4 regions of the Methylobacterium tardum genome follow, and region 4 is predicted to be linked to each of the others. Evidence: predicted binding sites of a transcription regulator. Region 4 holds the regulator's gene; each other region holds the start of a gene.
What was found. Region 4 encodes PhoB, which activates phosphate uptake and scavenging genes when phosphate is short. Its sites were predicted from a motif close to TGTCATNNANCTGTCAT; they were not measured.

Region 1 (4,269 bases), 700 kb from region 4:
CGCCGACATAGTCCAGCGCGTCGGCGATGCGCTGGGCGATGTCGAGGGCGGCGCGGCGCGTCTCGGGCGACACGCCGGGAGCCGGGACCCGGGTCAACGCGAGGATGTGATCGCGATGCTCGTTCTCGCATAGGTCGAACGCCGCGAAGCTGCCGTCGCGGGCGCGGGCGCCGACCACCGAGACCTCGCGCTCGAACGGCACGAACCCTTCGAGGATCAGCGGCGCGCCGCCGAACTCGGCGAACAGGGCGTTGCGGTCGCCCTCGGCCCGCTCGCGCAGCATGCGCTGCCCCTTGCCGTCGTAGCCGAAGCGGCGGGTCTTGAGCACCGCCGGCAGGCCGATCACCTCGATCGCGCGGTCGAGGTCGTCGGGCGTGTCGACCGCCCGGAACGGCGCCGTCGGGATGCCGAGACCGTTGATGAATTCCTTCTCGGACAGGCGGTCCTGCGTGGTCGAGAGCGCCCGCGCGTTCGGGTGCAGGGCGGCGTGCCGGGCCAGGATGTCGGCGGTGGCGTGCGGGATGTTCTCGAACTCGTAGGTGACGACGTCGACGCTGCGCGCGAAAGCGGCCAGCGCCTCGGCATCGTCGTAGGCCGCGCAGGTGGTGCGGGCGGCCACATCGAAGGCGGGGCTGTCCTGGTCGGGCGCGTAGACGTGGACCTTGAGGCCGTAATTGGCTGCGGCCAGCGCGATCATGCGCCCGAGCTGGCCTCCGCCGACGATGCCGAGGGTGGAGCCGGGGCCGAGGGTCTTGTCCGTCACGCGTTCTCTTCCGTCACCGGCCGCTCGGCCACCGAGGCGGTCTGGGCCGCGCGCCACGCGTCGAGTCGCTCCGCCAGCTGCGGGTCAGAGAGCGCCAGGACAGACGCGGCGAGCAGGGCCGCGTTGATGGCCCCGGCCCGACCGATCGCCAGGGTCCCCACCGGGATGCCGGCGGGCATCTGGACGATGGAGAGCAGGCTGTCCTGGCCGGACAGGGCCTTGGATTCCACCGGCACGCCGAAGACCGGGAGCCGGGTCATCGCCGCCGCCATTCCGGGCAGGTGTGCGGCGCCGCCCGCACCGGCGATCACGACCTTGAGACCGGCCGCGACCGCGCCCTTGGCGAAGGCCACGAGACGGTCGGGCGTGCGGTGGGCCGACACGATCCGCGCGTCGTAGGGCACGCCGAGCGCGTCGAGCGTCTCGGCGGCATGCCGCATGGTCGCCCAGTCGGACTGGCTGCCCATGATGATCGCGACCGGAGGCGACACCATCGTTGATCCCGGCAAAAGAGGGCGCTTACAGGCGGCGCAGGCCCGCGGCAAGGCGGGGCGCGGCGGCGTCCACCGGCATCAGGCGATGATGTCCGGCGTCAGCGCGTCCTCGATGTGGAAGATGCGGTCGCGCAGCGTGAGCTTGCGCTTCTTCAGCCGCTGGATCTGGAGCTGGTCCCCGGCGACGCTGAGCTCCAGCGCCTCGATGGCGCTGTCGAGGTCCCGGTGCTCCTCGCGCAGCCGGGCCAGCTCGCCCAGGAGATCCGACTGCGCACTCTCACCCGACTCTTCCGCCATTGTCACCCGCGGACCCGAAGTTCGTTCATGGCTCGGGAGCATGCGTCACGCCCGGGCGCCGGACAAGACGGCGCGGTAAGCATTCGTGAGACTTAGCAGCAGAAAACGCTTCGACAGGTCCGGCATCCTGTGCCAATCTCGACGTGTCGAAACGATGACAGGAGATTCGGCTCATGTCGCTGCAGACGCATCTGAACCAACTCGCCCGGAAGCACGAAGCCCTCGAGCGCGAGATTCAGGAAGCGACCCACAGGCCTTCGGCGAACGACCTCCACATCGCCGAGCTGAAGCGACGGAAACTCCTTCTCAAGGACGAGATCAACAGGCTGCAAGCGGGCAACGACACGTTGCACTGAGGCCTGGCACTGAGGCCTGACACCTCACCCGAGATAGCACACCCCGTATGATAGAAGCCGCCGCATCGGACCTCCCGGTGCGGCGGCTTTCTTGTGGCGCGCACGCCGCCGCGCGGGGGCGAGGCCCACTCTCCCCGCGCGCGAGAATGGGCTACTCTAAGCCGGCCGCCGGAGAGCGGTCCGCGAGGAAACGCCGAAGCGATGACGAACGCCAGCCTTCCGGGCCGCTACCCGGAGATCTACGAATCGGCCCGCCGCGATCCGGAGAGGTTCTGGCTCGGCGCGGCCCGGTCGCTCGACTGGGTGCGCGCGCCGGAGCGGGCCTTCGCACCGGATTCGGGGCCCTACGGCCGCTGGTTCCCGGACGGCACGCTGAACGCCTGCCACAACGCGGTCGACCGTCACGCCGAGGGGGCGCGGGCGGAGCAGGTGGCGATCCGCTACGATTCCCCCGTCACTGGCACCAAGCGCAGCATCACGTACCGGGAATTGCGCGACGAGGTGGCGGTTCTGGCCGCCGTGCTGGCCGGGCTCGGCGTCGGCCGGGGCGACCGGGTGATCCTTTACATGCCGATGGTACCCGAGGCGCTGTTCGGCATGCTGGCCTGCGCCCGGCTCGGCGCGGTCCATTCGGTGGTGTTCGGCGGCTTCGCCGCCAACGAGCTGGCGGTGCGGATCGAGGATGCGGCGCCGAAGGTGGTGCTCGCCGCCTCCTGCGGCATCGAGCCGAACCGGGTGGTCGCCTACAAGCCCCTCCTCGACGCGGCGATCGCGGCCTCGCGCCACAAGCCGGAGGCCTGCCTGATCCTCCAGAGGCCGCAATGCGCGGCCGCCCTGACGCCGGAGCGCGACCGCGACTGGGCCGAGACCGTCGCGGCCGCCCGGGACGCGGGGCAGAGGGCGGCCTGCGCACCGGTCGCCGCCACCGACCCGCTCTACATCCTCTACACCTCCGGCACGACGGGGAAGCCGAAGGGCGTTGTCCGCGACACCGGCGGCTACCTCGTCGCTCTCGCCTGGTCGATGCCGAATCTCTACGGCGTCCAGCCCGGCGAGACCTATTTCTGCGCCTCCGACATCGGCTGGGTGGTGGGCCATTCCTACATCGTCTACGCGCCGCTGCTGCACGGCTGCACGACGGTGCTCTACGAGGGCAAGCCGGTCGGCACGCCCGATGCCGGCGCCTTCTGGCAGGTCGCCGCCGAGTACGGCGTGACCTGCCTGTTCACGGCGCCGACGGCGCTCCGCGCCATCAAGAAAGAGGATTCCGCGGGCGCCCGGATCGGCGCCTACGACCTCTCGGCCTTCCGCAGCCTGTTCCTGGCCGGCGAGCGCGCCGACCCCGACTCAGTCGCCTGGGCCGAGCGGGTGCTGAACCGGCCGGTCATCGACCATTGGTGGCAGACCGAGACCGGATGGCCGATCGCCGGCAACCCGCTCGGGCTCGGCCTCCTGCCGGTGAAGCACGGCAGCACCTGCGTGCCGATGCCGGGCTACCGGGTCGAGGTGCTGGACGAGGGCGGCAAGCCCGTCCCGGCCGGCACGATGGGCACGATCGCGATCCGCCTGCCCCTGCCTCCCGGCTGCCTGCCGACCCTGTGGGGCTCGGACGAACGGATGCGGTCGAGCTACCTCGCCACCTTTCCGGGCTATTACGACACCTCGGATGCCGGGGTGATCGACGCGGACGGCTACATCACGGTCCTGGGCCGGACCGACGACATCATCAACGTCGCGGGCCACCGCCTGTCCACCGGCGGCATGGAGGCGGTTCTGGCCGGCCATCCCGACGTGGCGGAATGCGCGGTCATCGGCATCCGCGACGCGCTGAAGGGCGAGGTGCCCTGCGGGTTCGTGGTGCTCAAGGCCGGCGTCGCGCGGCCGACCGAGGCGATCGAGCGGGAACTCGTCGCCAAGGTGCGCGACGAGATCGGTCCGGTGGCGGCCTTCAAGCTGGCGCTGACCGTACCGCGGCTGCCCAAGACCCGCTCGGGCAAGATCCTGCGGGCCACCATGAAGCGCATCGCCGACGACGAGCCCTGGACGATGCCGGCGACGATCGACGATGCCACGGCCCTCGGCGAGATCGGCGAGAGCCTGAAGGGCAGGGGCATCGGCGCCGTCTGAGCGTCCGCGCGCGACGGGCATGACGGCGCGGCGGGTCTGGCCGCGCCGTCATCAGGCCGCGTCAGTCGGCGTCCGCCGCGTCGTCGTCCTCGTCCAGCGCCCCGGGGGCCGGTCTTTCCGGGGCCGGCGCGAAGGCGTCCGGCGCCGGACTGGTCGTGACCGAGGCCGGCATGCTCCGCGGGGCCGGCTCGGACGGGATCAGGGTGGCGGTGGCGGCGACGAGGCCGGCCAT
Region 2 (4,269 bases), 2.2 Mb from region 4:
GCCACGTAGGTGTGGAAGCGGATCCGCCCATCCGGGTCGACCTCGCGGTAGACGCCCTGGATCTCGGCCTCGAAGCCCGGGAACAGGTTGGCGGAGGCCTCGAACATCTTGAAATAATCGAGCATGGGCTTGGCCCGCTCGTCCAGGCGCTCGCCCGGCAGCACCGTGCCGATGCCCGGCGGGTAGACCAGCATCAGCGTGGTGGCGATCCGCCCCTCGGCCTCGGCGATCGGCACGTAATCGACCTTGTTGCGGGTCAGCAGCTGGGCGGCGCGCTTGGGCGGGATCACCATCTCGGGCAGGTGCTCGGGGGCGAATTGCCGCCGTTGCAGCGTCGAGGTGCCGGCCTCCCGGTGGAAGGCGTGGAGCTCGTTGCAGAGGTCGCGCAGGCGCACGCCGCGGTAGCGGTTCGGCCGGCGGTTGACGAATTCCGGCATGGCCTCCTCCAGCGCGACGTTGTCGTCGTGGAGCCGCTTGAAGGCGACGAGGCCCGAGATCAGCGTGCCGGCCTTGGAGGATTCGACCCCCGGGGTCAGCAGGAAGAGCAGCGAGTTCAGGTCGTTCTTCTCGGCGACGATCCGGTTCTCACGCAGGTACTGGGCCACGATCGGCGCCGGCACGCCGTGCTGGGCGTAGGCGCCCGTGTGGCGGTCGAAGCCGGGGGTCAGCACGGTGAGCTTGTTCGGGTCGGTGATGGCGTAGCCCGGCGCCACGTGGCTGAAGCCGTGCCAGCGCGCGCCCGGCTTCAGCTCCCAGTGGCGCGGCGTGGCGGCGAGCTCGTCGGTCGGCACGCTCTCCCACGGCACCTCGGCGCCGTCGGCGTTCACCGTCACGTCCGGCACGAAGGGGTCGAAGAACCAGCGCCGCGCCGGGTCGCGCTCGTTCTCCTCGAACTCGCGCCGGATCGCCCGGACCTTCTTGCGCCACTCGATCCCGAGCCGGATCGTGTCGTCCCACAGGATCATGCCGGAGCGCCCCTTCATCATCTGGGCGCCGACGTCGAGGGAGGCGAACAGGGGATAGAAGGGTGACGTGGAGGCGTGGACCAGAAAGCTCTCGTTGAGCCGCTTGTGCTCGACCCGCCGGGTCTGGCCGCGGATATGCCCGTCCCGGGTGTGGATCTGCGAGGCCTGACTGAAGCTCGCGAGCTGCTTGTGGGTTGATTGCGTGGCGACGATGCCGGGCGAGGTCTCGTCGAGCCCGGTCAGCCCCATGGCGAAGCGCCGCGCGTAGAGCGGGTGGAACTTCATGAAGCCCGCCCAGGCCTCGTCGAACAGGATGTAGTCGCAGAGGTGGCCGATCTTCTCCAGGACCTCCTGGGCGTCGTAGATCGTGCCGTCGTAGGTGCACTGCTCGATCACCGCGACGCGGAACGGCCGCTCCCGGCGCCACGCCTCCGGGTCGGTCACCAGCGGGTTGCGGCGGATCTTCTCCCGGATCCGGGTCTCGTCCAGGGCCTCGTGGAAGATCGGCCCGATCAGCCCGTAGGCGTTGCGGTCGGTCTCCAGGAAGATCGGGATGCCGCCGCCCAGGAACAGGGCGCCGTGGTGGGCCGCCTTGTGGTTGTTGCGGTCGAACAGGACGAGGTCGTCCTCCGCCACCAGGGAGGACAGGACGATCTTGTTGGAGGCCGAGGTGCCGTTGAGGACGAAGTAGGTCTTCTCCGCCCCGAAGATCTTGGCGGCCTCCTTCTGGGCCTTCAGCGCCGGGCCCTCGTGGGTCAGCAGGTCGCCGAGGTCGAGGACCGAGTTGTCGAGGTCGTCGCGGAAGATCGCCTCGCCCAGATGCTCGGCGAAGATCCGGCCGATCGGCGAGCGGTTGTAGAAGATGCCGCCGTTGTGGCCCGGGCAGGTCCAGAGCTGGTTGCCCTTCTCGGCGTAGTCGACCAGCGCGCCGAAGAACGGCGTCTTGAGGGTCTCGGCGTATTGCGTGACCCGGCTGACGAGGCCGCGGGCGATGAATTCGGGCGTCTCCTCGGCGAGGAAGATGTAGCCGTCGATGAAGTCGAGGAGCTCGACCGGGATGTCCTCCAGCCGCTTGCGGCGGACCATGATGACGATCGGCATCTCCAGGCCGCGCCGGCGCATCATGTCGATGAGGGCGGCGGCCTTGCCGTCGAGGCCGCGCTTGCCCCAGTCGACCACGAGGCAGCCGACCGCCGCGTCGGTCTGGACCGCGATGGCCGCGTCCTCGACGCGCCGGGCGCGCACCACCTCGAAGCCGCGCTGCTCCACGGCCGCCACGATCTGGTTGACGCGCGCGCCCTCGAGATCGTCCGGGTCGAAGGCCGGGGCGCACATCAGGACCGTGAAGCGGCGGTGGAAGTCCATGGAGCCCTCTCTGGCCTCGGATGCAGCGCGTGGCTTTCCGGCCCGTCTGCGACGATTGCATGACACGCGACCGTGGTGGCGGCCGGCCCGGGACGAAAGGTCGTGATCCGGATGCGCATCGGCCGGCTTCGGCGCGGCCGCGATTGCGGAAGCGTCGCCGCGCGGGCTGCTGACGTCGCGCGCCTGGGCTCGGCAACGCAGCCGGAGGATGGCGCGTGGGGTCCCCTCAGCTGCGCCGGCTAAAGGTCACGCGCGTCGGACATTTCCTCTGCCACGATCGGGATACGCCTGGCTGATGGTCCTCACTGTCTTTCCGGGGCGCCGCAGGCGAATCCCTCCGGGTCCGGGCTCCGCTGCGCGGGCCCGGTTTGACGGTGGTGATGCGGCTTCGGTCGCGGGGCTCCGGAGGACGCGATCGCTTCCCCTCAGGCGCCGATCACCGCGGCCATGGGCCTGAGCGCGATGCCCTGTGCGGCGAGCGCGTCGCGCAGCCGCGCGGCCATCGCCACGGCGCCCGGCGTGTCGCCGTGGACGCAGACGCTGTCGATCCGGGTCGGGATCCGCGCGCCGGACGCGCAGGTGATCGCCCCGTCGCCGAGCATCCGCACGACGCGCTCGGCCACCGCGTCGGGCGCATGCAGCACCGCCCCGGGCAGCTTGCGCGAGACGAGGTTGCCGTTATCCGCGTAAGCCCGGTCGGCGTAGACCTCGCGGACCAGGGGCAGGCCTAGCCGCTCGCCGGCGCGCTCGGTCTCCAGGCCGGGCATCACCACGAAGATCAGGTCGCGGTCCAGCGTCCGGATCGCCCGGGCCACCGCCAGGGCGAGATCGGCGTCCTCGTTGGCGATGTTGCCGAGCGCCCCGTGGGTCTTCACGTGCCGCACCGGGCAGCCCGCATCCTGCGCCAGCGCCAGCAGGGCGCCGACTTGGTAGAGCACGGCCTTCTCGACATCCGCCGGCCGCTCGCCGTGGATCGGGCGCCGGCCGAAGCCCCAGAGATCGAGGAAGCCCGGATGCGCTCCGGCCTGGACGCCGTTCGCGGCGGCGCGCCGCAGGGTCTCGTGCATGACGAGCGGGTCGCCGGCGTGGAAGCCGCAGGCGATGTTGGCCGAGGTGGCGATGGTCAGCATCTCGGCATCGTCGCCCAGGCGGTAGACGCCGAAGCCCTCGCCCATGTCGCAGTTCAGGTCGACGATCATCGCGGGGCTCCGGGCGGCGTCACAGGGCGCGCCGGTGCGGCCAGACATCCGGGTTGACCAGCCCGGCGGGTCGCCGGCCGGCGAGGACGTCGACCACCCGGCCCGCCGCAGTCTCGGCGGTGCGGATCAGTGCCGCCTCGGTGGAGCCGCCGACATGGGGCGTCAGGATCGCCCGCGCCTGGCGGGCGAGGGGATGGTCGGCGGGCAGGGGCTCCTGCGCGAACACGTCGAGCCCGGCGCCCGCGATCGTGCCGGCCTCCAGCGCCTCGATCAGGGCCGCCTCGTCGATCAGGCCGCCGCGGCTGGTGTTGATCAGGAACGCGTCCCGCTTCATCCGGGCGAGCTGCGCCCGGCCGATCAGGCCGCGTGTCTCCGGGGTCAGCGGCACGTGCAGCGAGACGATGTCGGCCTCAGCGAGGAGCGCGTCGATCGAGGCGGCCCGCACCGCGCCGGCATTGGCGAAATCGGCGTCGGGGCGGCTCGGTCCGTAGGCCAGCACCCGCAGGCCCAGGGCGGCGCCGAGCCGCGCGGTCGCCTGCCCGATCGCCCCGAAGCCGACGAGACCGAGCGTCAGCCCGGCGAGCTCGGCGAGGCGGGTGGTGAACTTGAAGCTGTCGTCGCCGGCCCGGACCGAGCGGTCGGCGCCGGGCAGGGCCTTGGCCAGGGCGAAGATCAGCGCCAGCGTCTGCTCGGCCACCGAGACGGCGTTGGCGCCCGGCGTGTTGACCACCACGATCCCG
Region 3 (4,269 bases), 1.5 Mb from region 4:
GGCGGCGATGCTGGCCTTCCCGGTGGCGTTCCTGGCCGCCCGGAACGTCGTGCCGAACCCGTTCGCCCGGTTCGCGGTCCGGCGCGGCCTCGACATCCTGCGCTCCGTGGACGTGCTGATCTGGGCGCTGATCTGGATCAACGTCGTCGGGCTCGGCCCCTTCGCCGGCCTGCTGGCCATCGCCTGCTCGGACGTGGGCGCGCTGGGCAAGCTGTTCTCCGAGGCGATCGAGACCTGCGACCGCCGCGCCGGCGAGGGCGTCGTCGCCTCGGGCGGCTCGGCCCTCCACCGCATCCGCTTCGGGCTGATCCCCGGGGTTCTGCCGGTTCTGGCGAGCCAGGTGCTGTACTTCTTCGAGTCGAACACCCGCTCGGCCACGATCATCGGCATCGTCGGCGCCGGCGGCATCGGCCAGTACCTCACCGAGCTGATCCGCGTGCTGGAACTGCAGCAGGTCGCCTTCCTGGTGCTGATGATCCTCGTCACCGTGGCGGCGATCGACTGGGTCTCGACCCGCCTGCGCCGGGCGATCATCGGGCCGGCGGCGCGCTGAAAGTCTGGCCGGGTGACGTCATTCCGGGGCGCCGCAGGCGAGCCCGGACCCGGATGGGGCACGCCGGAGGCGGGCAATTCTGACCCGCCGCCGCATCCAGGCCTTGTCCAAGTCTGTTCACCCCCCGATTACCAGCTCCACCCGGTCGGCGGCGAACAGGGTCCGGTTCGCCTGGATCGGCACGCCCGCGGGATCGACATTGACGCTCGACACCACGAGGACGACCCGCCCCGGCGCGATGTCGAGCCGCCGCGCCTCCTCGGCATCGGCCGGGCGGGCGCGGACGCGTGTCGAGAGCCGGGTGTAGTCGGGGACGCCGCAGGCCGCGAAGGCCCGGGTGATCGAGCCGCGCGCGGCATAGGCCTCGCCGAAGCCGGCGAAGCGCGGCAGCGGCAGCCAGGTCAGCGCGGTCGAGAGCGGCGCGTCGTCGGCCCGGTGGACGGTCTGCAGTTCCAGAATGGGCGCGCCGGGGGCGAGGGCGAGCGCCGCCGCCTGCTCGGGCCCGGCCGGCCGCGTGGTCGCGCCGATCAGGTCACCCCAGGCCTCGCGGCCCGCCCCGGCGACGATCTCGGAGAAGCGGGTGCGCGGCCCGATCGGGTAGGCGAGGGGCGCCTCCTCCACGAAGGTGCCCCGGCCTTGGCTGGCGCGGACGAGGCCGCCCTCGGCGAGGGCGGCCAGCGCCCGCCGCACCGTGTGCCGGTTCACCGCGAACCGCGTCGCCAGGACGGCCTCCGGGGGCAGCTTCTGGCCCGGCGCGTAACCGCCTGCCGCGATCTCGGCCGTCAGGGCGTCGGCGATCTGCCGCCACGCCGTCAGTCCCTCGCCCCGGACAAGGCCGGGTGCCTGCGCCTGCGCATCCATCCTGTCATCCAAACTTCATTTGTGGCCGGCACGCCAGTTGTCTATACACCTATACAACCGAGCGATGGAGGGAGTCGCGGTGACGACGAACCCGAGGGATCCGGAATCCGGCGGCGATGGCGCGGCGCGCCGGGCCGTGATGGCGCTCTGCGCCGAGGCGAGCCGCGCCGATCTGGAGGCGGCCCTGTCGGCGCTCGACAGCCCGGCCAGCGCGGATCTGCGGCCGCCCGAGACCGGCCTGGTGATGGCGACCGGCCGGATCGGCGGCGACGGGCGCCCGTTCAATCTCGGCGAGGTCAGCGTGACCCGGGCCGCGATCCGCCTCGCGGACGGCCCGGCCGGCTTTGCCTACCATCTCGGTCGCGACCGCACGAAGGCGCGGCTCGCCGCGATCCTCGATGCCCTCTGGCAGGACCCGGCCCGGCGCGCCCGGGTCGAGGCGGCCCTGGAGCCTGCCGCCCGGCGGGTCGAGGCGTCCCGCGCGCAGGCGGCCCGGCGCACGGCCGCGACCCGGGTCGACTTCCTGACCCTCGCCCGCGGGGAGGATTGAGCATGCTCGCACCCGGCTTCGCCGATCCCGTCCACGATGCGCAGGCGGCGTTCCGCGCAGTGATGGACGCGCTCGCCCGGCCCGGCCGAATCCGGCCGCTCGACGCCGGCCTCACGCCGCCCGCGCCGCTGACGCCGGAACTCGCCGCCGTCGCCCTGGCGCTGACCGACGCCGACACGCCGGTCTGGCTCGACGCCGCCCTCGCCGACGCGCCGGAGGTCGCCGCGTATCTGCGCTTCCACACCGGAGCGCCGCTCACCGACGACCCGGCCCGGGCCGCCTTCGCGCTGGTCCGCGAGCCCGCGCGTTGCCCGCCGCTCGGCCGCTTCGCGCCGGGTACGCCGGCCTATCCCGACACCTCGACCACCCTGATTCTCGCCCTCGACGCCATCACGTCGGGGGCGGGGCTGCACCTGACCGGTCCCGGCATCGCGGGGAGCGCCCGCATGGCTCTGACGCCCCTGCCGGCCGGCTTCGTCGGCCAGCTCGCCGAGAACCGCGCCGACTTTCCCCTCGGCGTCGACCTGATCCTCACCGCTCCGGGCCAGGTCGCCGGCCTGCCGCGCTCCACCGTCGTGACGGAGGCTTGAGCCATGTACGTGGCCGTGAAGGGCGGCGAGGCCGCCATCGACAATGCCCACCGGCTCCTCGCCGAAGCGCGCCGCGGCGACCCGGCCGTGCCGGAACTGTCCGTCGCGCAGATCCGCGCGCAGATGGCGCTGCTGGTCGACCGGGTGATGACCGAGGGCTCGCTCTACGATCCCGACCTCGCGGCTCTGGCCCTCAAGCAGGCCCGCGGCGACGTGGTCGAGGCGGTGTTCCTGGTCCGCGCCTACCGGACGACGCTGCCCCGGTTCGGCGCCTCCGTGCCGCTGGAGACCGGCGCGATGGCGGTGGAGCGCCGGATCTCCGCCACCTTCAAGGATCTTCCGGGCGGCCAGGTGCTCGGGCCGACCTTCGACTACACCCACCGGCTGATCGACTTCGCCCTGGCCGCCGAGGCGGATGTCGAGCCCGCGGCCGAGGCCGAGCCGCGGGCCGATGCCGGCACCTGCCCGCGGGTCACCGACCTGCTGGCGCAGGACGGCCTGATCGAGCCCTCGCCCCCGGATGACGGCGCGCCCGCGGGTGACCTCACCCGCGAGCCGGTGGATTACCCGGCCGACCGGGCGCTGCGGCTCCAGGCGCTGGCGCGGGGCGACGAGGGCTTCATCCTGAGCCTCGGCTACTCGACCCAGCGCGGCTACGGCCGCACCCACCCGTTCGTGGGCGAGATCCGGGTCGGCGAGGTCGCGGTCGAGTTCGTGCCCGAGGAGCTGGGCTTCGCGGTGCCGCTCGGCCGGGTGCGGCTCACCGAGTGCCAGATGGTCAACCAGTTCAAGGGCTCGCGCGCGGCGCCGCCCCAGTTCACCCGCGGCTACGGGCTGAGCTTCGGGCAGAGCGAGCGCAAGGCCATGGCGATGGCCCTGGTCGACCGGGCGCTCCGCGCCGAGGAGCTCGGCGAGCCGGTGGCGAGCCCGGCCCAGGACCAGGAGTTCGTCCTGGCGCATTGCGACAGCCTCCAGGCGACCGGCTTCGCCGAGCACCTGAAGCTGCCCCACTACGTCGACTTCCAGGCCGAGCTGGAGCTGGTCCGGCGCCTGCGTGCCGAGTTCGAGCAGACATCCGAGTCCGTCGAGATGCAGGAGGCCGCGGAATGAGCGCCGCGATCGCACAGCGCCCGGAGAGCGAACCGGGCTACAACTTCGCCTATCTCGACGAGGGCACGAAGCGGATGATCCGCCGGGCCATCCTCAAGGCGATCGCGGTGCCGGGCTACCAGGTGCCCTTCGCCTCCCGCGAGATGCCGATGCCCTACGGTTGGGGCACCGGCGGCGTGCAGGTCACGGCCGCGATCCTCGGGCAATCGGACGTGCTCAAGGTGATCGACCAGGGGGCCGACGACACCACCAACGCGGTCTCGATCCGCCGCTTCTTCGCCCGGACCTCCGGGGTGGCGACCACCACCCGCACCACCGAGGCGACCATCATCCAGACTCGCCACCGCATCCCCGAGACGCCGCTCGCCGAGGGCCAGACCCTGGTCTATCAGGTGCCGATCCCCGAGCCCCTGCGCTTCCTCGAACCGCGCGAGACCGAGACGCGCCAGCTCCACGCGCTGGCCGAGTACGGCGCCATGCACGTGAAGCTCTACGAGGACATCAGCCGGCACGGCCACATCGCCACCACCTACGCGTATCCGGTGGAGGTCGCCGGCCGCTACGTGATGGACCCGTCGCCGACGCCGAAATTCGACAACCCGAAG
Region 4 (4,269 bases):
CGAGATCCTGCTCGACGGCGAGAACATCCTCAGCCCCTCGGTCGACCTGAACGAGCTGCGCTCGCGCATCGGCATGGTGTTCCAGAAGCCGACGCCGTTCCCGATGTCGATCTACGACAACGTGGCCTTCGGCCTGCGCCTCTACGAGAAGCTGCCGAAGTCCGAGCTCGACGGCCGCATCGAGGAATCGCTGCGCAAGGCCGCCCTCTGGGACGAGGTGAAGGACAAGCTCCGCCAGCCGGGCACGGGCCTCTCGGGTGGCCAGCAGCAGCGCCTGTGCATCGCCCGGACGGTGGCGCAGAAGCCGGAGGTGATCCTGTTCGACGAGCCGACCTCGGCCCTCGACCCGATCTCCACGGGCCGCATCGAGGAGCTGATCGAGCAGCTGCGCGACGAGTTCACCATCGTGATCGTCACCCACAACATGCAGCAGGCGGCGCGCATCTCGCAGTTCACCGCCTTCATGTATCTGGGACAGCTCGTCGAGTTCGGTCCGACCAACCGGATGTTCATGAACCCGACGGAACGCCGCACGCAGGACTACATCACCGGCCGCTTCGGCTAGTCTGCCGGGCCGCTCCGGTCTCGGGGCCGCCGCTCGCGTCTCCAGCGCGCCGGCGGATCCCGCAAGCCTCCCGGAGGGCCGTCCCCGGGACCCCATCGAAGGATCCGCCATGCCCGGCCATATCGTCACCTCCTACGACACCGACCTGGAGAACCTGCGTCGCTCGATCTCGGAGATGGGCGGCGTCGCCGAGAAGATGACCGCGGAGGCGACCGACGCTCTCGTGCGCCGGGACGACACGCTCGCCCAGGCGGTGATCCTCGCCGACAAGCGGCTCGACGCGCTGCAGCGGGATATCGAGGAGCGCGCGGTCCTGCTGATCGCCCGGCGCCAGCCCCTGGCGATCGACCTGCGCGAGACCATCTCGGCCATTCGCGTCTCAGGCGATCTCGAGCGGATCGGCGACCTCGCCAAGAACGTCGCAAAGCGGGTGGTGGCGATCTCCGACCAGGCGCCGGCCCAGAAGATCGTGCTCGGTGTCCGCCACATGAGCGACCTCGCCGAGGGACAGCTCAAGGACGTGCTCGACGCCTACGCGAGCCGCGACGTCCGGGCGGCCCACGATGTCTGGGAGCGCGACGGCGAGATCGACGCCCTGTACAATTCCCTGTTCCGCGAACTCCTGACCTACATGATGGAGGATCCGCGCAACATCTCGTTCTGCACGCATCTGCTGTTCTGCGCCAAGAACGTCGAGCGGATCGGCGACCACACCACCAACATCGCCGAGACGATCCACTACCTCGCCACCGGCGAGACGCTGGCGGGCGACCGGCCGAAGAACGACGCGTCGAACTACGCGACCGTGGACGGGGTGCAGGCTCCGTAGGCGGGCCGGCCTGATTTCACGCGCCGGCCTGCGCGCTCTCCTGTGGGGCGCGGTCGGAAAATCGGAGGGTGCGGGTTGAGGCTGAGCGGCGCCTCCCGCACCCTCCGCCTGCAGTCCGCTCCGATGCGCGTCGGGGTGTCGGCAGGCCGTGTGGCGCCGCCTCGGGAACGGGTCTTCGAACGTGAGCATGCAAGTCCTGATCGTCGAGGACGAGGAGGCGCTGACCACGCTGCTGCGCTACAACCTTGAGGCCGAGGGCTTCCTCGCCGACTCGGCGGCCCGCGGCGACGATGCGGAGCTGCTCCTGGCCGAGCGGATTCCCGATCTCGTCCTGCTCGACTGGATGCTGCCCGGCCTCTCGGGGATCGAGCTCTGCCGCCGGATCCGGGCGCGCCGGGAGACCGAGCGGCTGCCGGTGATCATGCTCACTGCCCGCGGCGAGGAGGGCGACCGGATCCGCGGTCTCGGCACGGGCGCCGACGACTACATCGTCAAGCCGTTCTCCGTGCCGGAGCTGCTGGCCCGGATCCGCGCGCTGCTGCGCCGGGCCAAGCCTGCCCACAGCTCGGATCGGCTGGCCGCCGGCGATCTCGAACTCGACCGGACCGGCCACCGCGTCCGCCGCGGCGGCGAGGAGCTGCATCTCGGCCCGACCGAGTTCCGGCTGCTGGAATTCCTGATGCTGGCCCCGGGCCGGGTCTTCTCCCGCGAGCAGCTCCTCGACGGGGTCTGGGGCCATGACGTCTACATCGGCGAGCGCACCGTGGACGTGCATGTCGGGCGCCTGCGCAAGGCGCTGAACGGCCCGCGCCAGGCCGATCCGATTCGCACGGTCCGCGGCTCGGGCTACGCCTTCGGCGAGACCTTCTCGCTGGAGGCGTGAGGCGGCCGCACGGGCTCTCCGAAACGAACTTCGGTCCGGCGCACTGTCGTCGCGCGCATCGACGTGTACCGGAGCGGCGCGCGGCCGGTCGGCGTGGCGCTGCTGGATTGCTTCGCTCCGCTCGCAAAGACGGCGACCGCGCGTTGATGCATTAGGGGCTCGGATCCCAGAAAGGCTCAGCGGGCCAGCGCAGCACTCCGGCCGGACGAGGCCGGGACCGCATCCAGCGCCGCCAGAACCGTTCCCTCAGTCAGGATCTGCGGCAGCACCTGGGGCTCCCCGGTCCCGGCATAGAGCAGGTAGAGCGGTACGCCGCTGCGCCCGTACTTCTCCAGCAGGCGGGTGATCTCGGGATTCTGGTTGGTCCAATCGCCCTTCATGTAGGTCACGCCGCGCTCCGCCATCGCCGCCCGCACGGCCTTGGTGTTGAGCGAGGTCGCCTCGTTCACCGCGCAGGTGATGCACCACGCCGCCGTCATATCGATGAAGACCGGGCGGCGGGCGCTCACCAGCGCGTCGAGGCGCGCCTGCGTGAACGGCACGATCCCGTCGGCAGCAGCCTGCGCCGACGGGAGCGTGCGCTGCTGCGGGAGGGTCACGGCGAGCGCCGCGACGGTGACGATCGCCAGGATTGCGGCGGCCTGGGCGATTCGACCGGTGCGGGGCGCGGCGGCGCGTCCACGCTCCCAGGCCCAGGCGGCGAAGCCGACCAGAACCAGCCCGATCAGCGCCGCCAGCAGCCCGCGCGGATCGACCTGCTGCGCCAGCACCCAGACCAGCCACGCCACCGTCGCGTAGACCGGGAAGGCCAGGATCTGCTTGAGGACCTCCATCCAGGCGCCGGGCCGCGGCAGCGCCCGCAGGGCCGGCGGCCAGAGGGTCAGCGCCAGGAAGGGCAGGGCGAGGCCGAGGCCGAGGCTCGCGAATACCGCGAGCGCCACGCCGGCGCTCTGGGTCAGCGCGAAGCCCACCGCCGAGCCCATAAACGGCGCCGTGCAGGGCGTGGCCACGAGCGTCGCGAGCACGCCCGTGAAGAACGAGCCGCTCAGGCCCGCGCGCCGGGCGAGGCCGTCGCCGAGGCCGGCAAGCCGGCCGCCGACATGGACGACCCCCGACAGGCTGAGGCCCATCGCGAACAGCAGATAGGCCAGCCCCGCCACCACGATCGGCGATTGCAGCTGAAAGCCCCAGCCGATCGCCGCCCCGCCGCCCTTCAGGGCGATCAGCAGCGCTGCGAGGCCCAGGAAGCTCGCCAGCACGCCGGCGGTGTAGGCCAGGCCGTGGAGGCGGAGGCGACCGGGGCTCTCGCCGGCATGCCGGATCAGGCCGAGAACCTTGATCGACAGGACCGGGAAGACGCACGGCATCAGGTTGAGGATCAGGCCGCCGAGGAACGCGAAGGCCGCCGCGGTCGCGAGCGTCAGCGCGTCGACATCGGGCGCGATCGCCCGTGCCGCGGGCGCTTCCGGCGTGATGGCCGGAGCCGCCGTCGGCAGGACCGGCTCGTCGCCATACGCGAAGGCGAGCCGGCGGGGACCGGCCTCAGTGACCTCCTCGAGAGTGAGCACGCCCGGCAGCGCGGCGGGCGCCGGCTCGGTCGGGCTGCTGCGGGCGAGGGTGAGATGCAGGCCGGTCTCATCGACCGACATCACCTGCGCGGCGGCGTTGTCGATCGCCGTCTCGGAATAGGGGAAGAACGCGGCGTTCCGGACCGAATCCGGCTTGAGGCCCATTGCCGCGAAATCGAGCCGCAGCGTGTCGCCCTGACTTGCGAGATGCAGCGGCCAGAGCGGCGGGACGGGCAGGGCGGCCCGGGCGCGGGCGAACAGGGCGGCGTTGTCCGGATCGGGCCGGGGCTCGGCCACCGGCAGCGTCAGCGCGAGGTCGGCGGAGCCCGGCACGCACTCGGTCTCGCAGACGAGATAGGTGAGCTTCGCCCGGATTTGCACCGGGTCGGCCGGATCGAGGCTCGGCGGCGGGGTGACCGGCACT

Region 1: a site for PhoB is predicted at 1,698-1,714, ahead of M6G65_RS05785 (YdcH family protein). Genes of this name have one in related genera too.
Region 2: a site for PhoB is predicted at 2,379-2,395, ahead of M6G65_RS24635 (Orn/Lys/Arg family decarboxylase). Genes of this name have one in related genera too.
Region 3: a site for PhoB is predicted at 1,417-1,433, ahead of phnF (phosphonate metabolism transcriptional regulator PhnF). Genes of this name have one in related genera too.

What each region holds. Positions count from the first base shown of each region.
Region 1 is NZ_CP097484.1:1,200,332-1,204,600, forward strand. It holds gene M6G65_RS05770 (5-(carboxyamino)imidazole ribonucleotide synthase) at 1-763, opposite strand, end outside; gene purE (5-(carboxyamino)imidazole ribonucleotide mutase) at 760-1,257, opposite strand; gene M6G65_RS05780 (YdcH family protein) at 1,336-1,554, opposite strand; gene M6G65_RS05785 (YdcH family protein) at 1,728-1,910, shown strand; gene M6G65_RS05790 (propionyl-CoA synthetase) at 2,112-4,037, shown strand; gene M6G65_RS05795 (phospholipase A2 family protein) at 4,099-4,269, opposite strand, start outside.
Region 2 is NZ_CP097484.1:5,149,264-5,153,532, reverse strand. It holds gene M6G65_RS24635 (Orn/Lys/Arg family decarboxylase) at 1-2,330, opposite strand, end outside; gene M6G65_RS24630 (LamB/YcsF family protein) at 2,756-3,529, opposite strand; gene M6G65_RS24625 (hydroxyacid dehydrogenase) at 3,549-4,269, opposite strand, start outside.
Region 3 is NZ_CP097484.1:5,850,656-5,854,924, forward strand. It holds gene phnE (phosphonate ABC transporter, permease protein PhnE) at 1-553, shown strand, start outside; gene phnF (phosphonate metabolism transcriptional regulator PhnF) at 671-1,414, opposite strand; gene phnG (phosphonate C-P lyase system protein PhnG) at 1,554-1,964, shown strand; gene phnH (phosphonate C-P lyase system protein PhnH) at 1,967-2,554, shown strand; gene M6G65_RS27970 (carbon-phosphorus lyase complex subunit) at 2,558-3,664, shown strand; gene M6G65_RS27975 (alpha-D-ribose 1-methylphosphonate 5-phosphate C-P-lyase PhnJ) at 3,661-4,269, shown strand, end outside.
Region 4 is NZ_CP097484.1:498,659-502,927, forward strand. It holds gene pstB (phosphate ABC transporter ATP-binding protein PstB) at 1-565, shown strand, start outside; gene phoU (phosphate signaling complex protein PhoU) at 675-1,394, shown strand; gene phoB (phosphate regulon transcriptional regulator PhoB) at 1,582-2,277, shown strand; gene M6G65_RS02370 (protein-disulfide reductase DsbD family protein) at 2,454-4,269, opposite strand, start outside.